DNA from 2 places in the Micromonospora sp. NPDC085948 genome. Region 1 is predicted to be linked to the other one. Evidence: riboswitches for the same ligand, from Rfam matches in the RefSeq annotation. Region 1 holds a riboswitch; the other holds the start of a gene.
The links. Region 1 has a riboswitch for S-adenosylmethionine ahead of thrC (threonine synthase). Riboswitches for the same ligand answer to the same signal wherever they lie in the genome.

Region 1 (8,809 bases):
GGCTCCATGTGACCAGTGTAACCCTTGTTCGACAACTCTCGAACAACGCCCTAGGGTCGGTGTCGTTGGTTCGACGATACTCGAACATTGGAGCTGACGATGCGACCCCGTGCCGCCGCCTACCCGCTGCTCGCCGTGCTCGGTTGGGGCGTGATGTTCCCGGTCCTGGCCAGTGCGCTGACCCGGGTCGACCCGCTCAACCTCACCACCGCCCGCTACCTGCTCGCCAGCGCCATCCTGGTCGCGATCCTGCTGCTCCGCGAAGGTTCCGGCGCGCTGCGGCACGGCGGCCGGACGGGCGAGATCGTGCTGCTCGGCGTGGTCGGCTTCGCCGGCTTCAACGTGCTCACCAACCTGGCGCTCGAACACGCCGCCCCGCAGCAGATCGCCCTGTTCGTGGCCACCACCCCGCTGATCACCCAGTTGGTCCGCTGGGCGCGCGACGGCGTACGGCCGAAGCCGCTCTTGCTGGCCCTCTCCCTGGTGGCGCTCCTCGGAGTCGGCCTGGTGATCACCCGCGGGAGCCTGGCCGGGCTCGGCCAGTTCGGTCTCGGTGGGCTGATGATGATCGGCGCGGTCCTCGGCTGGGGCATCTACACACACGGTGCCAGCCGGTTCGGCGACTGGTCCCCGCTGCGCTTCACCACCCTGACGGCGCTCGCCGGCACGGCGGCCATGCTGGTCACGAGCATCGGCGCGGACGCCGTCGGCTGGCAGCACGCGCCGGCCGCCGCCGACCTCGCGGCGGTCACCCCACAGTTGGCGTACGCGGTGGTCGTCGGCGCGGTCATCGCGGTCCTGGCCTGGAACACCGGTGTGCAGCGGCTCGGTGCCGCCAACGCGGCGCTGTTCATGAACCTGGTCCCGGTCACCACCTTCGCGGTGCAGATCGCCCGCGGCTACCGCCCGGAGCCCATCGAGCTGGTCGGAGCCGCCATCACGATCGGTGCGCTGGTCGCCGCGAACCTCGCCACCCGGCCTCGGATCCGGCCCTCGTCCCCGCCGCAGTCGACCGCGACCACGGACCAGATCGCCGTGGTCGACCCGGTCGCGGTGAGCGCCCGCTGACCCACCTGCCGGCGCCCCCGGGCCCCGCAGTTGGGGACGGGAGGCGCCGCCGCCGGTGACTCGCTGAGTTGTTCGGCTCACAGCGTGGGATCCGCGGTGGAGGCGACGCAGATAGTTGCCTAGACTCGACGGCACAACTGCATACCTCATCCAGAGGGGCTGAGGGATACGGCCCGACGACGCCCCGGCAACCACCCTGCGCGCTCACCGCTGAGCGACCCGCGGGGCAGGTGCCAATTCCGTCCCCGCCGCACCGTGCGATGTGGGGAAAGATGAGAGGACTCTCGACATGACGTCGACGCTCGCCGCCTCCGGCATCGACACCTCCGCCAGCCCCGCCCGCGCCCTGGTCTGTCGGGCCTGCTCGGCCCGTTACCCGCTCGTCGCCCAGCACGCCTGCTACGAGTGTTTCGGCCCCCTCGAAGTCGACTACGACATCGCCGCCCTGGCCACCGTCACCCGTGAGCAGATCGAGGCCGGCCCGGAGAACATCTGGCGCTACGCCGCACTGCTCCCCGCCGGGCAGGACCCAGCCAGCCGGGTCACCCTCGACCCGGGACTGACCCCACTGGTGGCGGCCCCGCACCTCGCCGCCGAGCTGGGCATCACCGCGCCGCTGTGGGTCAAGGACGACAGCGCCAACCCGACCCACTCCTTCAAGGACCGGGTCGTCTCGGTGGCCCTCACCGCCGCGAAGGCGCTCGGCTTCACCCGGTTCGCCTGCGCGTCGACCGGCAACCTGGCCAACTCGGTGGCCGCGCACGCCGCCCGTGCCGGGGTGCCCTCGGTGGTCTTCATCCCCAGTGACCTGGAGCAGGGCAAGGTCATCACCACCGCCGTCTACGGCGGCGAGTTGGTCGCGATCGACGGCTCGTACGACGACGTCAACCGGCTCTGCGGCGAGTTGGTGGAGACCGACGAGTTCGAGGACACCGCGTTCGTCAACGTGAACGTCCGGCCGTACTACGCGGAGGGCTCCAAGACCCTCGGCTACGAGGTGGCCGAGCAGCTCGGCTGGCGCATCCCGGCGCAGGTGGTCATCCCGATGGCCAGCGGCGAGCTGCTCACCAAGATCGACAAAGCGTTCTCCGAGCTGGTGGAGATCGGCCTGGTCGAGGCGCCGGCCGGCGGCTGGAAGGTCTTCGGCGCCCAGTCCGCGGGTTGCAACCCGATCGCCACCGCGCTGCACGCGGACACCGACACGATCATCCCGGTCAAGCCCACCGGCATCGCCAAGTCGCTCAACATCGGCGACCCGGCCGCCGGCGTCTACGCGCTGGAGGCGGTCCGCCGCACCGGCGGCTGGATGGAGTACGCCGACGACGACGAGATCCGCGCCGGCATCCGCGATCTGGCCCGCACCACGGGCGTCTTCGCCGAGACCGCGGGCGGGGTGACCGTGGCGGTGCTCCGCAAGCTCGTCGAATCCGGTCGGCTCGACCCGACCGCGGAGACCGTGGTGTTCAACACCGGCGAAGGTCTGAAGACCGTCGACGCGGTGGCCGGCCAGGTCGGACCGACCCACCACATCAAGCCCTCGCTGCGCGCCGCCCGCGACGCCGGCCTCCTCGGCTGACCCACCCCGCCACCCGCTCGCCGGCCGGCCCGTGGCCGTTCGCCGGCGGCCGTCGGTCGGTTGGGGTTGATCCACTCGGGTTCCTGGAAGGCGCGGTGTCCGTCCGGCCCGGACACCCCGTTCCCAGGAAATCCGAGTGGATCACTCTGTGACTGAGATTTCGCTGTGAGTGTGGAAAACCCGCCGCTGCGGACTTGACGGCAGGAACCGGACGGCGCAAGATGCTCCGTGCGGGAGGGCATTTCGCCGAAGACTTTTGAAGTTCTTGCGACCCAACGCCGGAGGCGTTGTGCGAGTGTCCCTCCCGACCACGTTCGATCGGGCCAGCGAGTAATTCGCTGGCCCGATCGCTTTTCCGGGCGCACGCTCAGCGCCATGAGCATCACGATCGCGTCGTTCGACGGCACCGACCGAGCCGCGGTCGACGAGGCGTACCTGATCGGCGCGGCGGCCAAAGACGCCGATCTGCCGGACCTTCCACCCTTCTGCCGGCGACGCTTCGACGCGATCTTCCACACGCCGATGCCCGGTGTCGAGTCGCTCTGGGCGCTGGCCCGGCTCGACGGGGTGCCGGCCGGTCACCTCCAACTGGACCTGCCCTACCTCGACAACACCGACAACGCCGGCGCGGAGCTGACCGTGCATCCCGATCTGCGGCGGCAAGGCGTCGGGCGGGCGCTGCACGAGTACGGGGTGCGCCTGCTCCGCGAGCGCGGCCGCAAGCGGATGGTCGCGATGGCCGTCTCCGCGCTGCCCGGCGGGCCGGCCCGAAGCGGGGCGGGCGACGCGTTCGCCGCCGCCACCGGCGCCCAGCCCGCCCTCGCCGAGGTACGCCGCCGGCTCGTTGTCGACGAGATCGACCGGATCGCGCTCCGGGCGGCGCTGGCCGAGGCCCAACCGCGGGCCGAGGGCTACCGATCGGTCTGCTGGCAGGGAGCGACCCCGCAGGAGTACGTCGCGGACATCGCCTACCTCGACGGCCGGCTGATGATGGACGCGCCCATGGGTGACGTGCAGTGGGAGCCGGAGCAGGTGGACGCCGAGCGCATCCGCGGCAACGAGCGGGCGTTCGACGCCCGGGGCCGGCGGCGCTACCACCTCGGAATGCGCCACGAGGCGACCGGCCGGCTGGTCGCCTGGACCCTGCTGGACGTGGGCGCCTCCGCCGACTGGCACGCGTACCAGCAGATCACCATCGTCGACCCGGCCCACCGTGGGCACCGGCTCGGCCTCATCGCCAAGGCCGAGAACCTGCACCACCTGCTCACCCACGAGCCGGCGGTCCGCGTGATCGACACCTGGAACGCGGCCAGCAACGGCTACATGGTGGCGATCAACGAGCAGCTCGGCTTCCGCCCGGTGGACTCCTGGACCGACTGGCAGCTCACGCTCTGACCCGGGCGGTCACCCGTCCGGCCGTTCCCAGCGCTCGACCAGCTCGCGGATCGCGGCCTGGAAGTCGTCGTCCGGCGTGTACCGGTGGCCCTGCACCGGAGGGGGCACGGTGTCCGTCGGTGGAATGAGGAGTCCCTTCGGATCCCGTACCCGACGGTCGACGTGGGCGGCCGGGTCGTCGGGTCCGTCGATGGGCGGGTCGAACACCGGTCCGCCCACCGCGTCGGTGTACCGCCACAGGTTGATCCACCGCCAGGCCAACCGGCTGCCGACCTCGCGCAACATCTCGTCGCTGACGTACGCGGGGAAGATCCGCCGGTACAGGTTGCCGAGCGGGGTGCCGTAGGTGAGCAGGGCCACCCGCTGGCGGCAGTGGTCGGGGAGTTGGAGGACCGTCACCGCCGCGAGCACGCTGCCGTGACTCTGCCCGGACAGCACCACCGCGTTCCCGTCGACGGTGAGCTGCCCGATCCGGCGGGTCAACTCCGGGACGGCCCGCTCGACGTAGCACGGCGGGGCGAGCGGGTGTGCGGCACGCGGCCAGAAGGTGGCCAGCTCCCAGAGCACCCCGACCAGCCGGATCGCGCCGGATCGGTAGGCAACGAGTCCCATCACCGCGAGGACCGTGGCGAACAGTCCGATCAGCAGGGCGCCCAGGTCGGTCACGAAGATCACCGGGCGGGCCAGCGGCTCGCCGCCGAGGCGCAGGGCGAGCGCACCCGGCCCGGGACCGATCACCGAGAGCCCCGCCGCCGCGAGAGTGAGTAGCGCCAACACCACGTACGCGGTGGCCAGCAGCGGCCCGAGCCGATCCGTGAGTCGGGCGCGCATGATCGCGTCGCGGACGGCCCGGACCCGTTCCGGGGCCGCCCGGGAGGCCTCCGGATAGTCCTGCCGAACCAGTTCCTCGGCCTCCCGGCGGCGACGATCCCGGCCGATCCGGGGTCGGAGCAGGGCCGTCACCACCACCAGGAGCACGGCGAGGGAGAAGCCGAGGGTGGCCCAGCGGAAGGCAATCGGCGGCGACAGCGGAGGCGCACCAGGCGGCAGCGGCCTTGCCGGCGTCGGGCTGGAACCACGGTCCAGATACTCGGCGAGCCCGTAGGTCAAGCCCGAGTCGTAGGCGACGCCCAACCCGATCGCGACGGTTATCAGCACCGGCGCGCCCACCCCGGCCAGCCGAAAGAGGGGGCGGGGAAGGGAACGGCGCTGCACCACGACCACCAGGCCGAGCATCGCGAGCAGCACCACCTGCCCGGCGAACAGCCCGGCGGCCAGCATCCCGTACCCCGGCAACATCCCCTCGGCCGTCCAGGGCGGCCGTGGCAGCAACGCGTACCCCAGGGTCAGCGCGGTGAGCGCGACGGCCACCCAGCGGATCGTCCGCGAACTCCGCTGGTCCTGCTCTCCGCCCCGCTCTATCGCCGGCCGGCAGAGCAGCACCACCGCGCCGGCGAGCAGCGCCACGACCGCGGCCAGCAGCAGCCAGCCGGGCAGGGTGGCGTCGTGCGGCGCCAGAGCCAGCAGCAGAGTCACATCGAGCGTGCCCAGCGCCACCGCGACGTGCACGGAGCGCAGGCGGCGCAGCAGCGAGCGGGTGTCCCAGAAGGCGGGCGCGTCGAGCCGGTCCGCACCCACCCCGGGCGCGTGGTCGCTGTCCTCGGGGAGTTGCCAGGTCCGGGCACCGAGCCGCCAGATCAGGACGATCGCGATGATCGGCAGTGCGGCCAGCAGCGCGAGCCGCTGCCCCGGGGGCACGTCGCCCAGCCAGGACAGTTCCCGCCGCCCCTCCAGGCACCTCGGGTAGGCCGCGCACTGCCAGGCGATCAGGTCGAGGGACACCCCGACGGTGGACAGCACGTACATCGCGGTCATCGTCGCGGCCAGCAGCCGGCACAGCGCCTGGGCGGCGTGGCCGCCGCGACCGGTGACCGGCAGCATCCACACCGCGATGTTGCTGAGCATGAACGGCAGGAGGAGGACCAGGGAGAACGTCCGGGTCGCCGTGCCGCCGGTCAGCCGGCTCCAGCGGTACGCCTCAACCGCCACCCCGTCGCGATCCGACTGGGGACCGTAGCCGGGCCGCGGCCGGTAGAAGCCGGCGTTGTCGTCTCCCGCGACCCGCGTGACGATCGGGCGGTCGAGGATCGCCTCCGGCCCCTTGTTGGCGACCCCGTGCACCCGGATCTCGGTGATCCTCACCTGCCGCCCTTTCCTGGCCGGCTTCCTGGCTGGAGGCCCGCGGTTACCCGCTGCCGGCCCGGGCAACCCCGGTGCTGTCGGGCATTGGCGCTACTGCTCGCGGACCGGACTGCGGCATGAGTCGCTGTCGGGCATTCGCGCTACTGCTCGCGGACCGGACTGCGGCATGATGGCGGGCATGACGGAGACCCCGCAGCCCCTGTACGACAGGCACGCCGACACCCTCAACCGTGCGCTGACCGCGATCACGGAGCGGGGCTACTGGTCCGCCTATCCCGAATCTCCCAGCCCCCGGGTGTACGGCGAGACCGCCGCCGCCGACGGCAAGGCCGCCTTCGAGGCGTACCTCGGTGGTGACTTCCCGCTCGACCAGCCGGGCACCGGCGCTCGGGTCGCCACCGAGACGAGCCCGTTCGGGGTGGAGTTGGCGGTGCGTTACCCGCACGCCGGCCCCGGCGAGCTGATCGACGCCGCCTCCGCCGCGCTGCCGGCCTGGCGCGACGCCGGCCCGCAGGCCCGCGTGGGGGTCTGCCTGGAGATCCTCGACCGGCTGCACAAGCACATCTTCGAGCTGGCCAACGCGGTGCAGTTCACCAGCGGGCAGGCGTTCGTGATGGCCTTCCAGGCCGGCGGCGCGCACGCGCTGGACCGGGCGCTGGAGGCGCTGGCGTACGCGTACGCCGAGATGACCAGGCACCCGGGCACGGCCGGCTGGGAGAAGGCCGCCGGCAAGGGCGACCCGCTGCGGATGACCAAGACGTTCCACGTGGTGCCGCGTGGGGTGGCGCTGGTGATCGGCTGCAACACCTTCCCGACCTGGAACTCGTACCCGGGGCTGTTCGCCTCGCTGGTCACCGGCAACCCGGTGCTCGTCAAGCCGCACCCGCGCGCGGTGCTGCCGCTGGCCATCACCGTGAAGTACGCCCGGGAGGTGCTGGCCGAGGCCGGGTTCGACCCGAACCTGATCATGCTGGCGGCCGAGGCGCCCGGTGAGAAGCTCGCCAGCGACCTGGCCCTGCACCGCGCCGTGAAGATCGTCGACTTCACCGGCTCCACCGAGTACGGCGACTGGCTGGAGACGCACGCCCGGCAGGCGTCGGTCTACACCGAGAAGGCCGGCCTCAACACGGTCGTCATCGACTCCACCGACGACTTCGCCGGCATGTGCCGCAACCTGGGCTTCACGCTGACCCTCTACAGCGGTCAGATGTGCACCACCTCGCAGAACATCCTCATCCCGGCCGGCGGCATCGAGACCGACCAGGGGCACAAGAGCTTCGACGAGGTGGCCGGCGGGATCGCCGCCGCCGTCGGCAAGCTCACCGCCGACCCGGCCCGGGGCGTCGAGCTGACCGGCGCCATCGTCAACGACGGGGTGCTGGAGCGGCTGGCCGAGGTCACCAAGGTGGGCGAGCCGGTGCTGGAGTCACGGGCCGTGGCCCACCCGTCGTACGCCGACGCGGTGGTGCGTACCCCGACGATCGTGAAGCTGACCCCGGACGACGCGGAGACGTACGGCCGGGAGTGGTTCGGGCCGATCTCGTTCGCCATCGCGACCGACTCCACCGCGCACAGCCTGGAGCTGCTGTGCCGCACGGTCGGCGAGAAGGGCGCGCTCACCGCGGGGGTCTACTCCACCGACGAGGCCGTGCTGGACGCCACCGAGGCGGTCGCGGTCGAGGTCGGGGTGCACCTGTCCTGCAACCTGACCGGCGGGGTCTTCGTGAACCAGTCGGCGGCGTTCTCCGACTTCCACGGCAGTGGCGCCAACGCGGCGGCCAACGCCGCGCTGACCGACGGGGCGTACGTGGCCAACCGGTTCCGGATCGTGCAGTCGCGGCGTCACGTCTGATTTTTAGTTGCGGTTGGGGTTTCCGGGGGGAGCCCACCCGCTCCAGGCGGTCAGGCTTGATCCTTCCGCGGGCGGGCTCCCCCCGGAAACCTGTTGTGGGCAGGCTGTCCTCAGGCGCTGCCGGCTTTGGGGCAGCAGCACCGGGGTTTTGCCGTGGGATGGGTTTCCGGTTTTCGGGGTTAGGCGGGGCGGCGCATTTGTAGTTCGGTCAGTGCGGGGATGGTGGGGTGGGGGACGCGTACCCCGGTGTCTTTGAAGCCCAGCCGTTGGTAGGCGCGGTAGGCGCGGTCGTTGCCGACCACCACCTCCAGCAGCAACTCCCCTCGGCCGCAGGCGCGTGACCAGGCGGCCACCCCGTCGATCAGCTCACCGAGCAGCCCGTGCCCCCGCCAGGCCGGCGTGACGTAGACCGCGTAGATCACGGTGAGCCCGGGTTCGCCCGGAGAGACCGTGCCACCGGCGTGTCCGACGAGCCGGCCACCCGGGTCGGCGATGAACTGCGCGTTGCCGGGGCCGGTCGCGGTGTACGCGACCCGGGCGGCGAACTCGGTGTGCGGTCGGGCCGCCGCGTCCGCCAGGGTCTCCAGGAAGGCCAACGGTGCGTCGGCGAGCATCTCCAGACGCAGTGCCCGCATCCGGGCGGCGTCCTCCGGCCGGACCCGGCGGATCTCCGCCCGCCGGAGGGCGGTCGCGCCCGTGTCGGTGGTCATGCCCGC
Region 2 (8,809 bases), on a different contig from region 1:
ACGAGACCTGATCATCTTCGTCACCGCGTTGGTGATCGTGCTGATCATGCTGGTTCAGGGCACCACCCTGCCGCTCGTGGTGCGCTGGGCGGGGCTGGTCGGTGACCCGGAACGCGTCGACGAGACCCGGCATGCCCGGCGGCGGGCCACCGAGGCGGGTCTGGCCGCCCTACCGCAGGTCGCCGCCGAGGTCGGTGCCCGGGAGGAGTCGGTACGCCGGTTGCAGGCCGAGTACCAGCGGCACCTGGCGGACGTCAACGAGACCGGAGGGAACAGCGCCGAGGAACGTCGCCTGGAACATCGCCTGCGCCTCGGGGTCCTCGCGCACAAGCGGCGGGAGGTCACCCGACTGCGCGACAACCGGGAGATCGACGACCTGGTCTTGCAGGAACTCCAGGCCGCGCTGGACAACGAGGAGATCCGGTTGCTGGGGCGCGGGCCCAACGACTGATCGGCCGCCTCGTCAGAGCACCTGCGCGAGGAACCGGCGCAGCCGAGGATGCTCGGCCCGTTCGAAGATCGCCTCGGGCGGGCCGGCCTCCAACACCACGCCCCGGTCCATGAAGGCGACGGTGTCGGCGACCTGCCGGGCGAAGCCCATCTCATGGGTGACCACCACCATGGTCATGCCCGCGGCGGACAGGTCGGCCATCACCCCGAGGACACCCTTGACCAACTCCGGGTCGAGCGCCGAGGTGGCCTCGTCGAAGAGCATCACCTCCGGCCGCAGGGCCAGCGCCCGGGCGATCGCCACGCGTTGCTGCTGACCGCCGGAGAGCTGCGCCGGTCGTGCGTCGGCCTTGCCGGCCAACCCCACCAGGTCCAACTGGTTCCGCGCGACGGTTTCCGCCTCGTCCTCGCCGAGCTTGCGGAGCCGGCGCAGCGCGAGGGTGACGTTGCGCAGCACGCTCATGTGCGGGAAGAGGTTGAACTGCTGGAAGACCATGCCCACCCGCTGCCGCAGCGCGTCCGGGTCGTCGCCCAGCACGCTGCGCCCGTCCAGCAGCACGTCGCCGTGGTCCGGCTCGATCAGTCGGTTGATGGTGCGCAGCAGCGTCGACTTGCCCGACCCGGACGGGCCGATCACGCAGGCCGTCGCGCCGCGCGGCACCGTGAGGTCGACGCCGCGCAGCACCCGGTTCGGTCCGAAGGCAAGGTGCACGTCGCGTACGTCGAGGCTGACCGAGGTGGTCGTGTCGGTGGTCATCACCGGTGTCCTTCCGTCGCGACGTACGCCGAAGCGGTGTCGTCGTCGTCCTCGTCTGTCGGTGCGGTCGCCGGCCGGCCGTTGCGCAGCCGCCGGTCGATCCAGTTGACGACGTGCGTCAGTGGGACGGTCAACACCAGGTAACAGAGCCCGGCCAGCAGCAGCGCCGACTCGTTTCCGGTGGTGGCGGCGTAGTCCTGCCCGATCCGGAACAGCTCCCGTTGACTGGCCACCAGGCCGAGGAAGTAGACCAGGCTGGAGTCCTTGATCAGGGCGATGAGCTGATTCACCCAGGCCGGCAACACCCGCCGGATGCCCTGCGGGATGATCACCAGCCGCATCGCGTCGGTCCAGGAGAAGCCGAGGGCGCGGGCGCCCTCCAGTTGGGCGGCCTCCACCGACTGGATGCCGGACCGGAAGATCTCCCCGATGTACGCGGCCGCGATCAGCGACAGCGCCAGGATGCCCAACGGGTAGGGGTCCGGTCCCCAGACCTGCATGCCCAGCGGCGCCAGCCCGACGCCGATCAGCAGGATCGTCGCCGCGGCCGGAAGTCCTCGGAACACGTCGGTGTAGACCCGCGCCGGCCAGCGCAGCCAACGGCTGCGCGAGATGCCGGCGACGGCCAACAGCAGGCCCAGCACCGAGCCGAGCAGGGCGGCGGAGACCGCCAGGATCAGTGTGTTGGGCAACCCGACGGTCAGCATCTCGGGCAGCGCCTCGCGCATCGCGTCGATGTCGAAGAAGGTCTCCCACAGCGTGCTCAACGGATCCATCGGTCGCCTCTCCTACCGCCCTGCTCGCTCGTCACCGGGTCAGGACGCGGCCGACGCGGACGCCGACGGCACGGCCGACGCGGACGCCGACGGCTTCGACGACGTGCCCGACGCGGTCGGTGCCGACACGGTGCCGCTGCCCGGCGTGAAGTCCGCCGGGATCGGCCGACCGGGGTAGTACTGCGCCTGCAACCTGCTCCAGGTGCCGTCCGCGATGACCTCGTCGAGGCCCTTGTTCAGCGCCTCGCGCAGCTTGTCGCTGCCCTTGGCCACGGCGTACGCGGTCGGCGCCGGGCTGAGCTGCTTGGCCGCCACGGTGATCTTGCCGGTGCTGTCGGCGGCCGACTTCTCGCCGATTTCGGCCGGAGCGATCCACGCGTCGGCGGTGCCGGCCTTGAGCTGGTTGATCGCACCGTTGTAGTCCGGCACCCGGACCGGGTCGAGCTGCTGACCGGTGGCGTAGTCGTCCTGCACAGTGCCCTGCACCACCACGACCCGCTTGCCGGCGAGCTGGTCGAAGCCGGTGATCGGCGAGCCGGCCGGCACGTCCAGGCCGAAGTAGCCGAAGTCGTAGCCGTTGCCGAAGTCGACGGTCTTCTTGCGCGCCTCGGTGATGGTGATCGAGGAGCTGCCCACGTCGAACTTGTGGTTGTTGACCTGGGACAGCAGCGCGGAGAAGTCGGTGCCGACGAACTCGACAGTGAGGCCGAGCCTGCCGGCCACGGCGGTCAGCAGGTCGTTGTCGAAGCCGGTGAACCTGCCGTCCTTGAGGTACACGTTCGGCGGGGCGTCGGTCAGCGTGCCGGCCCGCAGCACGCCCGGCTGCGCCAGGCCGTACGGGTTGGCGGTGGCGTCGGACGAGGTGTCGTCGCCGCAGGCGGTGAGAGCGGTGGCGGCCAGGATCGTGGCCGCGCCCAGGGCTGCGGCACGGGTCAGGGCAGGAAGGATTCGCACGGGTGTCTCCGAAAGGGGTCATGTCTCGGCGGGCACGGACGTGTGCCGCCGACGGTGCGCCCGATGGGCGTACCGCTGGAAAGGCTCGGAAAAAGAGAGGTGTGCTAGTTAGTGCCGAGGGCCGCGTCGACACGCGGCGCTGCACATTCGCATCATGTCCACGTGCCGCCGCCGGGTCAGTGCCGGCGTGGGCTGACCGGCGCGGAGTTGCGCGACATCGGTCGGTGGGGCGGTGCTGAGGATGCGCATGGGTCTCCCGGGTCTGTGCTGACCTGGGTGCCAGGCCACGCTTGCACCGACGTCGTGCCGGTGCCTGGTCTTCACCCGGGGCACCCCACCGCGGAGGAGGGTTGCCGGCCAGCGAGCCGGGGCTTCGCGCTGGCACTCATGACCTGCAGCGAGGCTAGCAGCACGCACGGGTGGATCGTCCAGTCGTTATGACCACGCTCACCGTGCGCGGAGGATGCTCGGCCCGCAGGTCAGCCGGCGTGCACGTGCGGCCGGCGACACGGGTCGGGTTCCTGGCGGCGCAGGATCTCCCGGGTGACCGAGGCGATCGCGCCCTGCCCGAACGCCAGGTAGCGCAGGAAGTTGCGGGCCGGGCCGCCCTCGCTCCACTCGAAGTAGATGTGCGGTCGCCGCCCCGTGCGGTCGCGGATCTCCAGCAGCAGGACGGCGAGCGCGTTGGGCACCGAGGAGCTGGTCAGACTGAGCACCGCGAAGCTGTCGTCGGCCAGGCCGCCGCGTACCAGCAACTCGGTCTGGAAGTCCGACGGGTCGGTGACGTGCACCTCGACGAAGATCACGTCGCTGTCGTCGGGGAAGTCGTTGTCCGCCATCGTCTGTGCCAACTTCGCGCGGTACTCGGCCTCGTCGTGCCGGTCGGGCTCGTGGGCGACGAGCCGGATTCGCCGTCCGGCGCGTTCGTCGATCATCCGGGTGGCGACCGGATCCAGCTCGATCCGGTCCACCCGCAGCTCGTAGGCCCGAGACACCCGGGACAGCACCGAGACCACGATGATCCCGCCGATGAAACAGGCCGCGATCTTGACGCCGTCGGGGCGTTCCACCACGTTCGCCAGGGTGGTGTAGACGAAAACCACCGCGATGACGCCGAACGCGACGGTGCGACCGCGCTGACGCCGCCGGGCCGCCGCGAGCGTCACCGCCGTCGCCGCGGACGTGATCAACACCAGCACACCTGTTGCGTACGCGCCGCCCTGCGCGTCCACGCTGGCATCGAAGACGACCGTGATCAGGAAGGCCACCGTGGTGAAGACCAGCACGAGCGGCCGGACGGCCCGCGCCCAGGCCGGTGCCATGCCGTAGCGGGGCAGGTAACGGGGGACGAGGTTGAGCAGTCCGGCCATCGCCGACGCCCCCGCGAACCACAGGATCCCGATGGTGGACAGGTCGTAGACGGTGCCGAACACCTCCCCGAGGTGCTGGTGCGCCAGGTAGGCCAGCGCCCGGCCGTTCGCCGGCCCGCCCGGCCGGAAGTCCTCCGCCGGGATCAGGATGGTGGTCGTCACGCTGCTGGTGATCAGGAAGACACTCATGATCACCGCGGCGGTGGTGAGCAGCCGGCGCGCGCCGCGGATCCGGCCCAACGGTCGATCCTCGGAGTCCTGTGGGTCGCCCCGTACGCTCGGCATCACGGCCACCCCGGTCTCGAAGCCGGACAGGCCCAACGCCAGTTTCGGAAAGACCAGCAGCGACAACCCGACCACCAGCCAGGGATCGCCGTGCCCGGTGGTCAGCATGGTCGTCCAGTCCCCGACGGCGCTCGGGTGCGTCACCACCCGCCACAGCGCGTCGACCACCACCACCGCGTTCAGCGCCAGGTAGGCCGCCACCAGCACGACGGCGATGCCGATGGCCTCGGTGAATCCCTTGAGGAACACCGCGCCCAACAGGGCCACCAGCAGCAGCGTGACAAGTACCTCGTGCCCCTTGAACCCGTCCGGCCAGAACGGGTTCTCGTCGATGTGCGCGGTCGCGTCGGCGGCCGACAGGGTGATGGTGATGATGAAGTCGGTGGCCGCGAAACCGAGCAGCACCAGCACCAGCAACTTGCCCGGCCAGTAGCTCAGCAGGCGTACCAACATCGCGATGGAACCCTCACCGTGCGGGCTCTCCACGGCCACCCGCCGGTAGACCGGCAGGGCGCCCAGCAGCGTCACCAGCACCAGCACCAGGGTCGCCACCGGCGACAGCGCCCCGGCGGCCAGCGCCGCGATGCCCGGCTGGTAGCCCAGGGTGGAGAAGTAGTCGACGCCGGTCAGGCACATCACCTTCCACCACGGATGCTGCCGGTGCTCCGGCGGGCGTCCGTGCGGCCCCGGGTGCCGCACGGCGTGGTCCGAGCCCGCGTCGAGCAACCACCCCCGCAGCCGACCGCCGCGTCTGTCCACCTCCATCGGCGCGTCCCCCGTCATCCGCCCATGGTCACCGTGAGTATCCGCCCGTCGGGCCGCGCCCGTCCCCGGGTGCCCGGAACCCACCCGTCGGCGGGCTGGTTTCGGGTCGTGGGCACGGGGGATGCAGCCCTCCCGGATCGGCGGGAGCGCACCGGGCCGGACGGCGCCGGGGGAGGGGACAGGCATGGTCGGTGGCCGTCGATTCCGCCCCGGTGGTGGCTTCGGTCGCCAACTTGACGAGCACGACAGCACCGACGGCGTGCCGCCGTCGACGGTGTCGCCCGACCCGCCCACCGGCGGTCTGGTGGACAGCGCGGTCTACGTCCGAGGGCACCGCTTCGCCTCACCGTCCGGGCTCGCCGAGACGTACCGCTGCCTGCAGGAGCAGGACGCCGCGATGGCCTGGATCGGGTTGTACCGGCCCGACATCGAGCAGATCACCTCGCTGGCCCGGGAGTTCCGGCTGCACGACCTGGCGGTCGAGGACGCGATCAACGCCCACCAGCGCCCCAAGCTGGAACGGTACGGGCACACCCTGTTCGTGGTGCTGCGCGCCGCCCGCTACGACGACCTGCGCGAGGAGGTCGAGTTCTCCGAGCTGCACCTGTTCATCGGGCCGGGCTTCGTGGTCACCGTCCGGCACGGTGAGGTCCCGGACCTGGCCGCGGTGCGGCGGCGGATGGAGACCGACGCGCCGATGCTCGCCCGGGGACCGGAGGCGGTCCTGTACGCGATCCTCGACCAGGTCGTCGACGGGTACGCGCCGGTGGTGGCCGGGCTGGAGAACGACATCGACGAGATCGAGACCCAGGTGTTCGGCGGCGACCCGAACGCCAGCCGGCGCATCTACGGCCTGAGCCGCGAGGTCATCCAGTTCCAGCGGGCCGCCCGGCCCCTGCTCGCCGTACTCGACGCACTTGCCGACGGCGCCAGCAGTGCCGGCACGGACGAGGAGCTGCGCCGCTACCTGCGGGACGTGACCGACCACCTGACCCAGGTGGTGGAGCGGGTGGACGGTTTCCGGCACCTGTTGCAGAACATCCTCACCGTCAACGCCACCCTCGTCTCGCAGCAGCAGAACGAGGAGATGCGCAGCCTGACCGCGGCGAGCTACGCGCAGAACGAGGAACTGAAGAAGGTCTCGTCCTGGGCGGCGATCCTGTTCGCACCGACACTCATCGGCACCGTGTACGGGATGAACTTCGTCCACATGCCGGAGTTGAACTGGCGTTTCGGCTATCTGTTCGCGTTGCTGCTGATGCTGCTGGTCTGCGGCACCCTCTACGTGATCTTCAAGCGGCGCGGCTGGCTGTGAGCCACCCGCCCCGGATCACTCGATGCCGCGCAGGATGTGCCGTTCGTCCTCGACGTCGTCGTCACCGGCGGCGATCCGGCCGAGAAGGACGGCCGCGGCCCAGATCGTCAGCGGCGTCGCCGCCCCGGTCATGCCGCCGCCGGTCCGGTCGTCCCGGGCCTGGCTCCGCTCCGCACGTGCTGGTCTGCGCTGAGCCTGCATGGGCCCCGCCTCTCCTCGTCGACGCCGTCGTCGGTGGCGCGGCGTCAGCGCGCCACCGGTCGGGCGATCCACGCGCTGGCGGGTCACACCGGTACGACAGCCACCTCGAACTTTCCCACGCCCGGCCGTATTCGCACCGCTTGTTTTCGGGTTTCCGACTGCGGCCTGCCAAACCGGACATAACGCATCAGCGTTGTCGAGAGTGGTCGACTGGGTAGGGAGACCGGGTGAGCCGAGCTGCGGAGATGGTCTCGTCCGTCGTCCCCGCTCGCCGAGCGTTGCCCCGCTACCTCGTCGCCGCGACGCTCGCCCGAGGCGCGGACGCCGGCGGGGCGGTGGGAGTGGTGCTGCTGGCCACCCTGCCGGCGGTGGGGGCGACCCGTCCGGCGCTGCTCGGCGGGTTGTTGGCCACCTGCCTGACGGCACCGCACCTGCTCGGGCCGCTGCTGGCCCGGTGGCTGGACCGGGCCGAGGACGGCCGGGGCCGGCTGGCCGTCGGCTTCGTCACGTACGCCGCGGCGGTCGCGGCGGCCGGGCTGCTGCTCGGTCGGGTGCCCGTCGGCGTGCCCGTGGCCCTGCTGATCGCGGCCGGGGCTTGCGGGCCGCTGCTGACCGGGGGACTGAGCAGCCGGCTCGCCGCGCTGCTCGCTCCGGACGAGCGGGCGCAACGTCGGGGTCAGGGCTGGGACGCGGTGACGTACGGGATCGGCGCCAGCGCCGGCCCGGCCGTGGTGGCGACCCTCGCCGCGCTGGTCGGCCCCCGGATGTCGCTGGTCGGGTTGGGCGCCGCCACCCTGCTCGCGGCGGCCCTGGTGGGCACACTGCCGCCGCGGGTGCCCGCTCGGGACTCGCCAGCGCGGGTCGGGCCACCGGCGCGGGGCGCGCTGCGGGCCGTGCTCGGCCCCGGGCCGCTGCGCCGGGTCACCGGGGTCACCACGGTCGCCGCGCTGACCGGTGGGGCGATCTCGGTGCTTGCCGTCGCGCTGGCAGCGGACCTCGGCCGGCAGACGGTCTCCGGTGCGCTGCTGGCGGCGGTCTACGGCGGTGGAAACCTCGCCGCCGCGCTTCTGGTCACGGCGTTCCCGCTGACCGGTGCGCCGGAGCGACTCACCGTCCGCTGGGCGGCCCTCGGCGCGGTGGGGATCGCGCTCTGCGCGGCCGTGCCCAGCTTTCCGTTGGCGGTCGTCGCGTTCGCCCTGGCCGGGGCAGCGACCGCGCCGCTCTTCGCGGCCACCCTGGCGGCTCGATCGGCGTACGCGCCGGACGCCGTGCGGGCGCAGGTGTTCGTGTCGACGGCGGCGATCAAGGTTGCCGCCGCCTCGCTCGGCACCGGGTTGGCCGGGGTGCTCGCCCCGCTGGGTCCGCGCCTGCTGTTGGTCGCCGGAGCGTCGGTCACGCTTGCCGCGGCGACGGGGGCGACGGTGTCACGGCGGCGAAGCGACCGGTGACGCGACCGAGGGCCGGTCAGAGCGCCTGGCCGGCGGGGTGGGCAGAACGGTTGATGGCGTTGCCGCCGCGGAGCACGATCTCACTCGGATGGCCGGTGGGGACGAGCTCCGGGGCTGGTCGCATCGGGTGCGGCATCGCCGCCGCTGGTCGCCGGCGGTGCGGTGACGAGGGCATTCATCAGATCGCGCAGTTGTCGGGTCAGAGCGCCCTGATCCATGCCGGTGAGTGCGGGGGTCGCGATGACCTTTCGCATCAGCCACACTCCGGCGATCAGGGAGAGAAGTAGTTCCGCGCGTGGGGCGGCGTCGGGCCCAGGCAGACTGTCGGTCAGGTGCCGTCCGACGTGTTTCTCGATCCCCGCACGGATGATCTCGGCGGCCCGTGGATTGGCTACGGATCGCAGCATCAGCACGAACGGGTCCAGGTCGTCTGCCTCTGGCGCGGTCCGCGCAGCCAACCTGGTCGCCGTCTGTTCGCTCAGCACGCT

Region 2: it holds a riboswitch for S-adenosylmethionine, as region 1 does, so the genes downstream of both, AB0O48_RS11710 (ABC transporter substrate-binding protein) here and thrC (threonine synthase) in region 1, are expected to answer to the same signal.

The regions. Positions count from the first base shown of each region.
Region 1 covers NZ_JBFBJW010000002.1:286,236-295,044, forward strand. The annotation lists gene AB0O48_RS07085 (metalloregulator ArsR/SmtB family transcription factor) at 1-8, opposite strand, end outside; gene AB0O48_RS07090 (DMT family transporter) at 100-1,068, shown strand; SAM riboswitch class I at 1,212-1,347, shown strand; gene thrC (threonine synthase) at 1,358-2,644, shown strand; gene AB0O48_RS07100 (GNAT family N-acetyltransferase) at 3,020-4,039, shown strand; gene AB0O48_RS07105 (hypothetical protein) at 4,049-6,241, opposite strand; gene paaN (phenylacetic acid degradation protein PaaN) at 6,420-8,093, shown strand; gene AB0O48_RS07115 (GNAT family N-acetyltransferase) at 8,273-8,803, opposite strand.
Region 2 covers NZ_JBFBJW010000003.1:447,825-456,633, reverse strand. The annotation lists gene AB0O48_RS11725 (Na+/H+ antiporter) at 1-451, shown strand, start outside; gene AB0O48_RS11720 (amino acid ABC transporter ATP-binding protein) at 464-1,207, opposite strand; gene AB0O48_RS11715 (amino acid ABC transporter permease) at 1,207-1,983, opposite strand; gene AB0O48_RS11710 (ABC transporter substrate-binding protein) at 2,023-2,937, opposite strand; SAM riboswitch class IV at 3,219-3,330, opposite strand; gene AB0O48_RS11705 (amino acid transporter) at 3,417-5,375, opposite strand; gene corA (magnesium/cobalt transporter CorA) at 5,542-6,672, shown strand; gene AB0O48_RS11695 (hypothetical protein) at 6,688-6,873, opposite strand; gene AB0O48_RS11690 (MFS transporter) at 7,101-8,321, shown strand; gene AB0O48_RS11685 (TetR/AcrR family transcriptional regulator) at 8,402-8,809, opposite strand, start outside.